DNA from 2 places in the Priestia sp. 3CA3 genome. Region 1 is predicted to be linked to the other one. Evidence: a T-box and tRNA genes for the amino acid it is inferred to sense, from the RefSeq annotation. Region 1 holds a T-box; the other holds one or more tRNA genes.
The links. The T-box of region 1 lies ahead of trpS (tryptophan--tRNA ligase). A T-box ahead of a tRNA ligase gene usually reads a tRNA of that ligase, here a tRNA-Trp.
Positions count from the first base shown of each region.

Region 1 (7,746 bases):
TACACCAAACATAGCAAGCTTATTTTTGCGAAAACGAATAAAAACATCTTGCCAGAACGAAAGACTCGGTTTTTCAATCTTTTCTGCTTGAGCATGGTCAATCCCTGCTGTTTCAAACATTTCTTTAGGAATTTTCGGAAGTTGCTGCATAGTTACTCTCCTTTCTTAGCACCTGTAAGTTTAATTCGAGGATCAATAAAGCCGTATGCAATATCTACAAGCAGGATACATACAAGTAGTAAAATACTGTAGAACACCGTTACGCCCATAATCGTTGTATAATCTCGGTTTGAGATACTGAGTACAAAGTGTGAACCTAATCCAGGGATACCAAATATTTTTTCAATAACAAAGCTACCCGTTAAAATCCCTGCTACTAAAGGTCCCATATAGGATACGACTGGAAGCATCGCATTTCGCATGGCGTGCTTAACTGTAATAACGCCTCTGCTTAAACCTTTTGCTTTCGCTGTACGAATATAATCATTGCTTAATACTTCAAGCATACTCGACCGAGTTAATCGTGCGATAAACGCCATAGGGGTTGAAGCAAGCGCGAGAGCTGGTAACACCGTGTGTGCCCAAGATTCCCAGCGTGCAACCGGAAAAATTTGTAGTTTCATAGCCAGAACGTATTGTAATACCGCTGCCATGATAAAACTTGGAACTGAGATTCCTAGAACTGCAATAACCATCGCCGTGTAATCTTGCCATTTATTATGTTTTAAAGCAGCAATAACACCTAGTACTACGCCAATAGCAATCGCTATTAAAATAGCTTCCATCCCTAGCATGAATGAAACAGGGAATCCGCCGTTAATCAAATCATTTACCGTTTGGCCTTTATATTTGAAAGATGGACCAAAATCCCACTTTAAAATTGATGTTAAGTAATCAAAGTACTGATGGTACCAAGGCTGATCTAAACCGTAATACTGATTTAGATTTTTTTGAATTTCAGGGGGAAGCTGCTTTTCTGATGTGAATGGACCTCCTGGAACAGCACGCATTAAGAAAAAGGTCGCTGTTACGATCAGCCATAATGATAGAAACATATAAATAAGTCGTTTTCCTATATATTTGAACACCCTGACACACCTCCATATTTTTACAAAATTCGCGCACAAGAAAGAAAAGTATATGGAGCACCAGGCCCCATATACCCTTTGTCATAATTGATGTTACTTACTCAAAATGAGCCCACTTAATCTGAATGTCTCCAAGACCAGACATCACAACATCTTTCAGCTGCTTGTCTTGTACCCAAGCATTTGTGTAGAAGTAGATTGGTGCCACTGGCATTTCATCCATGAAGATACCTTCTGCTTTTTTCAACATTGCCTGACGTTTTTTAGGATCTGTTTCTTTTTGAGAGTCAATTAATAACTTTTTATATTCTGGATTTTCCCAGTTTGTATCATTGTTTCCGCCTTTTTTGTCACGGAATAACTCTAGGAAGTTGATTGGATCGTTAAAGTCTCCTAACCAGCCCATACGCCCAACTTGATAATCTCCTTGGTGTAACTTTTCAATGTAAACAGCCCACTCAGAGTTGTCTAACTGTACTTTAATACCAAGGTTTTTCTTCCACATATCTTGAACAGCTTGTGCAATTTTTGCATGTTTTTCATCCGTGTTGTATGAAACCTTAATTGCTGGTAGTTCTGAAGCATCTTTAAGGCCCATTTCTTTCAAGCCTTTTTCTAAATATTCTTTTGCTTTTTTCACATCATTGTCTTTGAAGTAGCCTTTTTTGTTATCTTCAAACATTGTTGGTGGTACAGCCGCCATCGCTGGAACTGAACCGTCTTTTGTAATTTGTTCTGTAATACCTTTACGATCAATTGCATAAGCTAATGCTTTACGAATGTTCACATTGTCTAAAGGTTTTTGTTCTGTATTAAACTTGTACCAGTAAGTACCTGCAATCTCTTGAATGTTTAATGAACCGTCTTTCTTTAATTCAGGAAGTGCATCAGCTGGTAATTGACCGGTAGGCATACCCGCCCAGTCTAATTCACCGTTTTTGAACATTGAAAGTTCAGTGTTGTTATCATTGATCATGTACATTTCAACTTTTTTAAGTTTTACAGCATCTTTATCCCAATAGTTTTCATTAGGAACTAACTCAATTTTGTCGTTATGTTTCCAAGTTTTAAGCTTGAAAGGACCGTTTGACGTATAGTTTTCGCCTGCATTTGTGTACCATTTTTCATTTGATTCAGCAATTTTCGTATTCACTGGGAAGTACGTATAGAAAGCTGTTAATTCTAAGAAATATGGCGTTGGGTTTTCTAATGTTACCTCAAGCGTTTTATCATCTGTTGCTTTAACGGCAACATCATCTAATGAACCTTTTCCTTCATTAGCAGCCTGTGCATTTTTAACATAGTATAATTGATATGCATATTGAGATTCGTTTTTAGGATCTAACGCCCATTTCCATGCATATTCGAAATCTTTTGCTGTTACAGGGTCACCATTTGACCATTTTGCATCGTCGCGAATCGTAAACGTATATTTAGTTTGATCATCGCTGACCTTTACATCTTTCGCCATGGCATTTTCAGGTTTTCCATCTTTACCAATACGAGTTAAACCTTCAAATGTTTGTAATAATACGTTTGATGACGTTGAATCATTAGCTAAGCCTGGGTTCAGTGAGAAAGGCTCAGTTTTAATGTTTACGCGAAGCTCTTGCTCTTTTTTCTTGTCGCCGCCATCACTGCTAGCATTTTCACTGCCACCAGATTCTTTGTTAAATCCACATGCAGCTAAAAACAAGCTCATTACAAGCAGCAAACTGAAAAGAATTGACAACCTTTTCTTCATTGCGTGTTACCCCCTATTAAATTTTGTTTGTGTGGCAACCATATTTTTTTGATATGCACTAATTTCTTAATCCTCTTTCAATACAAAATAATCAGTTATTTTTTCACGTAGTAGAGTGCTAAAGACCTCACTGCAAAATTATTCTTCTACCCTATGAAACTGTCATCAATTGTTTACATGCTGTAAATCCAATGTATGCGCTTAATATGTAGAAGACTCATTCATTACAAAATTCGCTAATTGAAACAAAACATTGGCTATTTTGTTTTTTCTGAAAAAATTAAGAAATTGTAATACCTTTGTAAAAAATATGTTTGTTACGCCTATTATAAATATTTTAAAAATTTATTGCAATACTATTATTTAATGGTATTTTTTTGTCATGAGGGAAAAAACCTTATCTTATAAGGATTGTGCCTACTTGTCAGACGTCTAAAATCTTTTTTGTAGTATAGGTATTACAATAGTATTACAAAGGCATTAGAAATACTAAATAAAAGATTTTTACCAAATCCTCCACCAAATTTTCATCAAGAAATGCTTTAATTAAAAGGTTCTTGTCTTTTTTTGCCGAAGAAAAATTCCAGTAAATTGTCTTATAAAACTTTTTAGCGATAAGATGTTTAAATTCCTGCTTTTTCGCGTTATAATAACGAATAACTATATAATTAAAGCTGTGAAAAAGAGTAGTATGCAGAATTTTCATTTTTAGAGAGTTTGTGGCTGGTGAGAACAAACATTGAAACCTGCAGAATGGACTTTGGAGCTTTCAAGTGCAAAGCTTGAACGTTGATCTCAACGTTACATGAATAAAGATAGTTCACAATAATGTGTGCTAATTAGGGTGGCAACGCGGTCCATTCGCCCCTAGCTTATGCTAGGAGCGGATGGGCCTTTTTATGTTGTATACGTAAACTAGCATCATATATGTGCAGATGAAAGGAAGATTTGATGAAAACAATTTTTTCAGGTATTCAACCAAGCGGTACAATCACTTTAGGTAACTACATTGGAGCGATGAAGCAATTTGTTGAACTTCAACATGACTATAACTGTCATTTTTGTATTGTAGATCAGCATGCAATTACAGCGCCTCAAGACCGTTTAGCACTTCGTAAAAACATTCGCAGCCTTGCTGCTCTGTATGTAGCAGTAGGAATTGATCCAGCAAAATCAACTTTATTTATTCAATCAGAAGTGCCCGCCCACACGGAAGCAGGATGGATGTTACAGTGCGTAGCGTATATCGGTGAACTTGAGCGTATGACTCAGTTTAAAGATAAGTCCGCTGGAAAAGAAGCAGTATCAGCAGGATTATTAACTTATCCTCCACTAATGGCAGCTGATATTCTTTTATACAACACCGATTTGGTTCCAGTTGGTGAAGATCAAAAGCAGCATTTAGAATTAACGCGTGACTTAGCTGAGCGCTTTAACAAAAAATACAATGATATCTTCACTATTCCTGAAGTACGTATTCCAAAAGTGGGCGCACGCGTCATGTCTCTTCAAGATCCTACGAAAAAAATGAGCAAGTCCGATCCAAACCAAAAAGCTTTTATTACGCTCTTGGATGACGCTAAAACGATTGAAAAGAAAATCAAAAGTGCCGTAACGGATTCAGAAGGTATTGTTCGCTACGATAAAGAAAATAAGCCAGGTATTTCAAACTTATTAAGCATTTATTCAATCCTAGCAAATAAATCAATCGAAGACATTGAAGCAATGTACGAAGGCAAAGGTTATGGTGACTTTAAAGCTGACACAGCTAAAGTAGTAGCTGAAGCACTTGCTCCAATTCAAGAAAGATATTATGAATTAGTTGATTCTAGCGAGTTAGATGATATTTTAGATCAAGGTGCCGATAAAGCAAATGCAACGGCTAATAAAATGCTTCGCAAAATGCGAAACGCAATGGGAATTGGCCGTAAACGTTAAAAAAAAACGACTGCTATGCAGTCGTTTTTTTAATTCACTTTTGGCTCTTGTTCAATTTCCCAAAGTTTTTCAAAGAAAGGTTGTCCTTTTACTAAGCGCTCGCATAATAATTTATGTTTCGGTGACCACCCTGACTTCGTTTCATCGTATAGCTGATTCCATACGTCTTGAAACGGCATCTCTTGAATGTCTTCGTATTTCGTTGGATTCCACTCTGTGTACCAGTAGCGGATTTGAGCTGTATTTTTTGTTGTATGTAGCTGATCAAGTGCCATAAATAACAGCTGTTTTAGCTGACGTTCTTTACGTGTTAGCCCTCTCATCGTTTCAGGAGACGGCGAAAGAATATGATGCTCTTTTTTAGTTAGCTCGTCTTCACTGAACTTATATTCTAGCTCTTCTTGATCCGCAATCATCTCATAAACTAACTGTTCTTGTCTTGGAATTAAGCGGCTTTTTCGAATTGGGATATGATAGCCCATCGTATCAATTGCTAAAATATTCGTTCCATCTGTAACAATAAAACAATATTCAACCTGCGTGCGCTCATGATTTTTCCGAATGTATGCTTTCTGATAGACATCTTGTAGTAGTTGTTGAGGTAGCTCGGAAAGATCATTTTCAATGTAATGAAATAAAAGCGGATTTACTTTTAATAACGGTGCTTGATCGAGCAGTTCTACACAATCGTCTTTTCTCCACTCATGGAAATGACACACATTATAACCGTTTTCTTCGCCTTCAAACCAATTAACCCATACATCATGAAGATATAGCATAATTTACCCCTCACTTACTATCTGTTTGTTATCCATCAGTATAGGCAGAGAAAGGAATTTTTATTCCAAATGATGTTATTTTTCTAAAAATTAATTGTAAAATACCTTCGTTTTTGGCTATTATGCAAATGCACTTATTTCGAAGCTCAGACATAACGCCAGTGCTAATGATTGCTAAAGGCTTCATGAACTATATCCACCCCTATAAGCAGAAAAAATCCGAGTTTCTTCTATAGTAATAGGTTTGTCAGGAGGTCTGACAAACCTAAAAAAAATCTATCACACTTTTGTGATAGATTTTTAACGAAGAGATTTTGGATTTAAAGCATCTTTTAATCCTTCACCAATGAAGTTGATAGCCAGGATCGTAAATGTAATAGCTAAACCTGGCGGAACCCACATCCAAGGCTTATTCTGCAGCACATCTGATTCCCTTGCTTCTGTCAGCATATTCCCCCAGCTCGGCGTATCAGCCGGCACGCCAAAACCGATAAAGCTAATCGCTGACTCAAACACGATAAGGATGGCCATCTGCAAACTGGCTTGAACCACAATCGTTGAAAACACATTTGGCAGCAAATGTTTGAAGATGATTTTAAACGGGCTGCACCCAATGGAGACAGCTGAAAGTACATATTCATTTTCTTTTTCAGCCAAGACTTTACTTCGGACTAGCCGTGCCGTACTTCCCCAGCTTAAAAAACTAACAACTAGAATTAACGTCCAAACCCCTGAGATTTTTCCAATTAGGATTGTATTTAACACCACAACGAAAACAATGAGAGGGAAGTTTAAGACAAAGTCTGTAAAACGCATTAAGAATTGATCCACTTTTCCTCCGTAATAACCGGCAACTGAACCAATAAGAGTACCGATTAAAATAACAAGTGTTGTACAAGCAATTCCAATCAGTAACGAAGTTCTTCCTCCATAAAGCGTACGCGCAAATACGTCTCGCCCATTTGTATCCGTTCCAAACCAATGCTCACTTGAAGGCGCTGCATTCATCGCCATATAGTCGATACGTGTAATATCTGCTTTTGTAAACAGCGGTGCAAAAATGGCAAGAAGCGTAATCACAACCATGAAAGCTAAACTGATCATAGCTAGTTTATTTTTTACAAACTTCTTTCGCGCAATCGCCCATGGAGAAAGATTTTTAGGAGCTTTCATATTCACTTCTGGCTGTACATCTTTTTTCGTTACAATTTCCATTCTTTCTCCTCCTAATCCAAACGAATACGCGGATCTGCTACGCCGTATAACACATCTGCAAGTAAATTTCCAAGTAGTGTAAGTACTGAAAATAGCATCGTTAGTGACATCATCACAGAATAATCCCTAGTAGACACAGATTCTACAAATAACATGCCAATACCTGGGTATGTAAAAATCGTTTCTGTAATAATAGCGCCTCCAATTACCGTTACAAGGTCAAACCCTAAAAATGTAATAAGTGGAATCATTGAGTTACGTAAGATATGAACATTATAAATTTTAGATTCTTTTGTTCCTTTGGCTCGAGCCGTGCGCACAAAATCTTTGCGGCTGTTTTCAATAATATCATTGCGTAAAAACTGCGTATATTGAGCAGTTGACATCAGCCCTAGTATTAAAGCTGGAAGAATCACATGATGTATTCTGCTTTGTATATATGCCCACGTTCCTTTTTCCAATCCAACTTCGACTGAACCGCTAAATGGAAACCAATCTAGCTGAAAAGAAAAGAAATAAATCCCGACAATTCCAGCAATGAACGATGGAACTGCTAATGCAAAATAGTTATACCCTGCAATTAAATTATCTCCTAAGGTATACGGTTTTTTACCTGCATACATCCCCAGTATAAAAGCAAATATATACGTAATAAACAACGAAGTTAGTGCTAAAAATATAGTATTAGGCATACGTTCTTTTATAATTTCAAGTGTCGGCAACTTATGTGTTGTTGATTTTCCAAGATCTCCTTGAAGCACCCCTTTGATCCAATTCCAATACTGTACATAAATAGGATCATTATATCCAAGCTTATCGCGCATCTCTTCGATATATTTTGGATCTGTTTTACTTGGGTCAATCATGCCCCCAAAAGGGTCCCCTGGCATCATTTTTGCCAGGGAAAAAACGACAAAGGAGATTAGAATCAACATAGGAATCATTCCTAAAATACGTCTTAATGAGTATTGTAGCATCGTTG
Region 1 is NZ_JBXENJ010000003.1:398,848-406,593, forward strand. It holds gene AC1VNJ_RS11365 (ABC transporter permease) at 1-150, opposite strand, end outside; gene AC1VNJ_RS11370 (ABC transporter permease) at 153-1,088, opposite strand; gene AC1VNJ_RS11375 (peptide ABC transporter substrate-binding protein) at 1,186-2,832, opposite strand; T-box leader at 3,500-3,704, shown strand; gene trpS (tryptophan--tRNA ligase) at 3,781-4,770, shown strand; gene AC1VNJ_RS11385 (YjbA family protein) at 4,800-5,549, opposite strand; gene AC1VNJ_RS11390 (hypothetical protein) at 5,578-5,736, opposite strand; gene opp4C (oligopeptide ABC transporter permease) at 5,850-6,764, opposite strand; gene opp4B (oligopeptide ABC transporter permease) at 6,776-7,741, opposite strand.

Region 2 (7,746 bases), on a different contig from region 1:
CAACCTGCTGTAATCAAAAAAATGGAAAAAGCTGCAGGTAAAGAAATAAAAAAAGAATTACAAACAGCTATTAAACAAGCTCAGACAGACAAAGTTGACATCTTTGGGTTTGGAGAAGCACTGGAACGCACGCGCCCCAATCAGTGGGAAAAATTCAAATCAGAATGGGATGACGTTTATTTCCCAAAATTAGATGTAGACGTTACAGTAGAAGCTTACATTCGCCGAACGGGTCTGCGCAATAAATCGTTTCTCTCTAGCGTAAAAGAAAAACAACAATGAGGTAAGGAGGTTCTGGCTATATGGAAAAAGCAAGAATCAGCGCCACTCAATTATTCATTCTCATGGTATTATTCGAACTGGGGAGCGCTTTATTAGTTCCTCTTGCAATGAGAGCGAAGCAAGATGCATGGCTAGCTATTTTAATTGGAATGCTGTGCAGCTTTTTTTTCTTCTTAGTCTATCATAAGCTCTATTCCTACTATCCGGACCTCCTCCCTACAGAATACATGCAGAAAATTTTAGGTAAGGCACTGGGAACACTTCTTGCATTCGTATATATTGTCTATTTTTTATACGATGCATCACGAGTTCTAAGAGATTTCGGAGAAATGCTTCTTACTTTTGCTTATCCGGATACGCCTTTATTTATTGCCAATGCCTTATTGATGCTGGTCATTATCTATATAACCCGAAAAGGAATTGAAGCGATAGCCCGGTCGGGAGAGCTTCTGTTTATTTTTATGTATTTTCTAGCTATTGCAGGCTTCATCTTAATTATTAGCTCAGGATTAGTTGATTTTAAGAACTTGCAGCCGGTATTAAAAGAAGGAATACTTCCTGTTGCCAAAGTTGCTTTGACCGAAACGCTATATTTTCCTTTCACAGAAGCTATTGTATTTACTATGCTTCTTCCTTACTTAAGCAACCCAAAAAAAGCAAGTGTGACCATGCTATGTGCAACGGGATTAAGCGGAATTAATCTAATTATTACGATGATTATTAACATTAGCGTGCTTGGAGTTGATCTGACGACAAGATCACAGTTCCCTCTTCTTAGTACTGTCCAAACGATCCAAGTAGCTGATTTTTTAGAGCGTCTAGATGTATTTTTTATGTTCGCTATGGTGATTGGGATTTATTTCAAAGTTAGCATCTTGTTTTATGCTTCTATAATAGGTACAGCTACTTTATTTAAAATTAAATCTCCTTCACGTCTAGCGTATCCTTTAGGCATCATTGTGCTGTTTTTGTCGATTACAATCGCTAGTAATTTTCAAGAACACCTTTATGAAGGACTGCACGTAGCGAGATTTCTTTTGCATATGCCGCTATTTTCTATCTTACCCCTACTGCTTCTGATTATCGCCTTTTTGAAGAATAGGAAGAAGCAGCACAGATAGTGTATCTCTACTAAATAGAAAAAATGGCGTTAAAATTATTGAGGTGATGTGCGTGTATATATGGTTTTATGATCATTTTGTTAATACCATCTTATTTCCGCTTACTTGTATCATGCTAGTGTGCCTGTCATTAGGACTGTATGCATACTTTAAATTTAAAAAAATGAAAAATTGATACTAGACGGCTATTTTTCTCATTCAAAATAAGAAAGATACAACAAGATAGAAAGCAACTGTTATTCCCGCTGCAATTAAAGCTGGCTTTAATTTATATTTGGCATATTCAATAACAGATAAATCTAATATTTTGGCGATGGTATTCGTATCATCGCTTAAAGGTGAAGAAAACGCTCCAAAGGAACCGCTCGCAAACACCGCACCGATAATTAACGGCAAAGAAAGATCTGCAGAACTTGCAAGCGATACGCCAAGCGGCATTAAAATCCCCCACGTTCCCCAAGCAGATCCGATAAAGTAAGAAATAGCGGCTCCAAAGATAAACATGAACGGAGTGACAAACATTTGAGGAATCCACTTAGAATGTGCCGTCACGAAATTTGAAAAACCTAAGTCTTCTGTAACAGCGGATAATCCCCATACTACCGATAACAACAAAATAACGGACATCAAGTCATTGCCTCCTGTGATAAAACCATTAAGCAAATTCTGTAATGTAAAGCGCTGAAACAAGAAAAAAATGAGGGTAATTAACGTAGTCATAATTAAAGCTACTACCATCGCTTCTAACACGTCTGCTTTAATAAATGCTTCAAAAAAGCTGTGACTCTTACGATGTCCACTCCACCATGTTAAAAGTAAGGTAAGTGAAATCACAACAAGTAAAGGTACTAACAAATTCCAAGGCTTAGAAGGCAAATCCTTCGAGACGCAAGGATGACAATCATGCCAATCTTTTTCGTCTTCTTCCTCGAGCTTCATAGGAGCCGTAGACGTTGAATGATGAAAAAAGCTGAAATAAATCCCTACTAAAATAATCACAATCGAAAAGAAATTATAAGGAATGCTTTGAATAAACAAAGAATAAGCGTCTTGTTTTATGCCTTGATGATCAATTGCCATTTGAATGATTGAGACCATATATCCTACAAATGCCGTTGCCACGGGAATTAAGACGATAACAGGAGTAGCAGTTGTTTCAATAACAAACCCTAGCTCTGCTGTCGTCATTTTCACTTTTTTCAGCAGCGCTCTCATAATGGGCGCGATCGTCACAAAACGAAAGGTGGGAGCACTGAATGTTCCAATGGTTGAAACATAGGTTAAAATAAGAGCTTTTTTTCTTGTATCAATTCTTTCTGCAGCTGTTTCCACAAAACCTTTAACTCCTCCAGCCATCTTAATCATTCCGATAAGCCCTGAAAACGCGTATAAAAAGACAACGATTTCTATATTACTTTTATTTCTAAGAGCTTGTACAACGTAGTGAAGTAACTTTTCAACACCTCCGACAATCGAATGATCAATCAAATAAGCGCCTACTAATAAGCCTAAAAACAACCCTGGCAGCACTTGTTTGGTGAAAATAGCTATTGGAATAACAATTAAAAACGGTATAATTGAAAACCAACTAGATTCCATAGGACTCTCCCCTATCTTAAAAACCATATTAGACGTCTTCACGTATCGTTCATTAGCTTTTAATGTAACCCCAATAATATGTGTATATTCACGAAAACAATACGTATAAGCAGCACTGATTGAATAAACTATTTCTAATTAAAAACAGCATAGTAAAAATCTTTATTTCTACAACAAAAAAAGCAGTTTGCACATGCAAACTGCTTTTGAAAAGAAGCGGAAGACGAGGTTCGAACTCGCGACCCCCACCTTGGCAAGGTGGTGTTCTACCACTGAACTACTTCCGCGCAATATATATAAGTAAAGATGCGGGTGAAGGGACTTGAACCCCCACGTCATAAGACACTAGATCCTAAGTCTAGCGCGTCTGCCAATTCCGCCACACCCGCGTGTGAATTGAAAAATAACTCCAAAATGGCAGGGGCAGTAGGAATCGAACCCACACTGACGGTTTTGGAGACCGTAGTTCTACCTTTAAACTATGCCCCTAGAAATGATTTCTTCAAAAGAACCTCGTTTATTGACGACGCTATATTATAATAAAACATATATGGAATTTCGTCAATAGGTCTTTTTATGAATCATGACTAGTACTGGCGACTTCAAAAAAACTGTGAGGCATATCACAGCTTTTCACACTTCCCACCACCAGTTGCAGCACCTTTTATCCTCTACCATTTATTTTTATAAGCTTTCTGCAAAAGCACTTTTTTAGGAAAAGTGCAGAACTATACAAAATGTCTCCAAAATCGCGTGAAGACTGAAAGAATATGGAGGAGTGCAGATTTTACAGGAGGCACGTTTTTTTGAGAATCCGTATTAAAATCCACAGGTTCCCCCTCATTTCCCACAAGCGTACTGTGAGAAATTTTAGTTTCAATAGCCCCTGTTAGCTCTGCTGCAAATTCTTCACTATCTATCATAACCATAGATTCAGTATTTAAAAATACAGAACGTGAATCTAAGTTAAAAGAACCAACTGCGCTCAAACGCTGGTCGTAAACAACGGATTTCCCGTGAATGGAATAAGGCTGTTGATATTCATAAAGCTTTGAAGCCGCTTTTATGACCCGATTTTTTACTCCTAAGTATGCAGAAAAAGCCATAGCATTCGGAGTGGACGTAATAGAATTCGTTAAAATAATTCTTTGCACTTTAGATTTTACTGACTTATCTATATACTGTTCCATCTCTTTTGTTGGTACAATATAAGGACTTTGAACGACAATGGATTTTTCAGCTTGCTCGGAAAGCTTAATAAACGTTTTCCATATAAAAGGGCTTTTATTCATTCGTTGAATAGGATTTGTAATAAAAGAAACCTTTCTTGTAGGCATCGTTGATTCTCTCCATACAATATAGGGATGGACAAAGGGTTCGGTTGCTTTTTTGGCCTCTTCGTATTGATCTATTAACAATTTCTTTCCTGAAAGGCCACGAAATTGTTTAGTTTTCTTGAGCTTTGGAAAAGCTTTGCGCGTATACGGGTGGTTCCATAATTTCTCTACATACTTCTCCATTGAAAGAATGACACTATTACTTTCTTGCTTTGTATTATAAATCAGCACATCACGGTCATAGACAAAATTTTTATCCGGTTGACTGGCCAAGTATTTATCTCCAATATTTCGTCCTCCACTAATACCTAATTGGCCATCGACTACTATTATTTTATCGTGAAGACGGTTATGCCATGTCCAAGGTTTAAGAATAGTAAAGGGCTCATAGTACTTTAATTCAATATTATTGTGGAAAGCTAGAGCATAAAGAACATTTTTTCTCTTGCCTTTTAACCCATGAGAGATCCCGTCTAACAGCACTCGAATACGTATACCTCGGTCCGCAGCTTCGAATAAAGCACCCATAAGTAAATCCGACGAACGACCTTTGCCGATGGAAAAGTACGCAATATCGATTGTATGCCTCGCTTCTTGAATCATCTGCATCCGAACAAGCCCTGAAAAATAACCGTTTTCCAAAAGCATAATACGGTCTGTGGATTCTTTCTTTCCGTAAAAATTCTCAGTATTCATTACTTTTAAGTCTTTTCCCTTGTGCAAAGGGACATAAAACAGTACCACTGCAGTTACGAATACATATATGAAGTACAATACGACAATCATTATTAGTATATTTATTAGCATGTTTCCTGTCACAATCCCTTTGCATTCTTATCGTTCTGTTTTTATTAGGATTCTTACTTTTTTAACTTCTATACCTTTTAAAATAAGAATGGAATGATGGATTATTTGTTACACTACTGTTGATTTCCGTGCAAGCCTTCGCTTCCGCTCCTGCCGGGTCTCACCTATTCTGTTTTCCCTATAGGAGTCTTCGCCTTGCCCTCCAAACAACTGCTAGAAGCCATTATATACACGAAACCTACATTCACTCTGCCAATAAAAAAAGCAGAAGTTCATTATCTTCTGCTTTTGCAATTTATACCCTATTGTGAACCTGCTCTAAGTGTAAGTAAAACAGCGGCTCTTTTATTGATTAAGGTCGTTTTCCATATCTTTTATGTCTTGCTGAAACTCAGTTAAACGCTGACGCTGTGTTTCAGAAGCATTTTCAAGCGCATTCTCGATTTGCTGAGAGGCTTCGTTCACTTCACCTATCGCTTGCTTCGCTTCATGTCCATAGGATGCATCATTTTTAGCTTCATTTGCCTGTTCATATGCATCTACTGCTTCTTTATGCCCCTGCTGTGCTGCTTGAAACGATTGTTGTTTATCTTTGTTATATGGGAATTTTTTCATCATAGTGCTCCTTTCCATTTGTTCACTCTATAGTGTGGCATTTTTCCACTTATTCATACGACGTTTCAATAGGTTGAAGCTGCGTAAATATTCCGCATAACAACTTCCTTTATTATTTAAGAGCGTCCAATGATATCTTTTATCCCTTGAAATAATTTCTATATTTTACATAAATGTATAATCACTTTCTTTAGCGGACATCATACGAATAGCTTATTTGAACGTCAAAATATATTGGGGTTGACTGCATGCACTTGTTTCTTTCCTTTTTGATCATTTGTGCAGGGGTTATATGGATGGAAATAAAAAGATTACCTCAACACTCTCATAAAAAAGAACGGAAAATTTTTATTGTATTCATGACAATCAGTATCATGATCGCTCTTGCAAAAATCTTTCGGCTGCCTCTACCGAACCCTTCTGATTGGGTAGAAGCAATATTTCAGCCTTTAAGTCACTTATTATTCCGTTGGATCACTTAATTCGTGTATATGGCAAAAGGATGTGCTCATTTTGCTTAATGAAATCAATATTTCGGCTGCGCAATTTCGCAAGCTAGTAACTTTATATAGCATCGGAAGCACAATTATTGTTGTGCCTGCCGCTATTACGGCTGATGCTCATCAAGATGCCTGGATTGCAGCACTTTTCGGTGTAGCATCAGGAATTGGCTTAGTTTTGCTTTTTACCTCACTAGGAAAAATGTTTCCAACGCTTACGCTGATGGAAATGAACGAAAAAATTTTAGGTAAACTGTTTGGAAAGATTGTTTCTGCTGTTTTTGTATTATCCAATTTGTTTATCAGCAGTCAAGTTCTTTACTATGTAGGGAATTTTCTCACTACACAAATTCTTCCCTACACGCCGCTTACAGCCATCCACATTGCATTTATGGGTGTGGTTATCGTAGGAGTACGCCTAGGGATAGAAGTTATTGCACGAAGTGCCGAGATTTTATTCCCTTGGTTTGTCGGATTATTCGGACTTCTGATTTTGTCTATGATTCCGCAAATTAAAATAGAGCATATTCAGCCTGTGTTCGAAATACATCCAAAAGCTTTTATTCGGGCTGTTTTAACGTTTTTAAGCATGAGTTCTTTGACTTATACGATTCTGCTTATGATTTTTCCTTCCCATACACCAGACACAAAAAAGTCCACTCAATCTTTTTATATAGGTAATATAGCCGGTGGACTAGTGATGGTTACGTTAATCTTACTCGGAATTTTAGTGCTTGGTCCTTATTACTCCCAAATCACCATGTTTCCAAGCTATGAATTAGGAAGAAGAATTGATGTAGGAAACTTTCTTCAAGGAATTGAAGTGGTCATTGCTATTTTGTGGTTTATTACTCTCTTTTTTAAGCTTTGCATTTACTTTTACGCTACTCTTTTGGGGTTTGCCAATGTATTTCATATAAAGGACTACAAGCTATTTTCTTTTCCAGTCGCACTCATCATGATTACACTTTCCCTTATTGTGTATCCAAGCGTTTCTTATCAAAAAGATTGGGATACAAAAACGTGGATTCCCTACAGCTTACTTGTAGGCATCTTATATCCGCTTTTCCTTTTAATTGCAGGATTTATTCAAAACAAAAAGCAGCATTCTTCGAACAGCGACTAAAAAATCAAAAACCTTTAATAGAGAATGCACCTTCAGTATAAGTAGTTATTTTTCTGGAAAATATAACATTAATTATTCATGTATAGGAGCTAGTCTATGCTAGGGGTATTGGGGTTACTTATTGTTTGCACGCTCGTCATTTGGTCTGAAGTACCTAACTTACGGCAAAAAAAAGCGAAGAAAGAATTATGGCTATTCTACACAGTTCTTGCAATTGGAATGTCCGTAAGCATCTGTAAAGCACTGGATTTATATGTTCCAAATCCTTCTGATTTATCAGCTGCTATCTTCAGGCCAATCAGCATATTTTTACTTCATTTATTATCTTAATACGTAAGACGAGGAAGTGAATACCGTGA
Region 2 is NZ_JBXENJ010000017.1:6,502-14,247, forward strand. It holds gene AC1VNJ_RS24830 (Ger(x)C family spore germination protein) at 1-282, shown strand, start outside; gene AC1VNJ_RS24835 (GerAB/ArcD/ProY family transporter) at 303-1,403, shown strand; gene AC1VNJ_RS24840 (Na+/H+ antiporter NhaC family protein) at 1,602-3,002, opposite strand; tRNA gene AC1VNJ_RS24845 (tRNA-Gly) at 3,218-3,289, opposite strand; tRNA gene AC1VNJ_RS24850 (tRNA-Leu) at 3,310-3,391, opposite strand; tRNA gene AC1VNJ_RS24855 (tRNA-Trp) at 3,418-3,491, opposite strand; gene AC1VNJ_RS24860 (phospholipase D-like domain-containing protein) at 3,731-5,125, opposite strand; gene AC1VNJ_RS24865 (hypothetical protein) at 5,492-5,761, opposite strand; gene AC1VNJ_RS24870 (hypothetical protein) at 6,058-6,243, shown strand; gene AC1VNJ_RS24875 (GerAB/ArcD/ProY family transporter) at 6,266-7,387, shown strand; gene AC1VNJ_RS24880 (hypothetical protein) at 7,484-7,717, shown strand; gene AC1VNJ_RS24885 (GerAB/ArcD/ProY family transporter) at 7,743-7,746, shown strand, end outside.
Region 2: it encodes a tRNA-Trp, which carries the amino acid that the T-box ahead of trpS (tryptophan--tRNA ligase) is inferred to sense. The anticodon was not compared.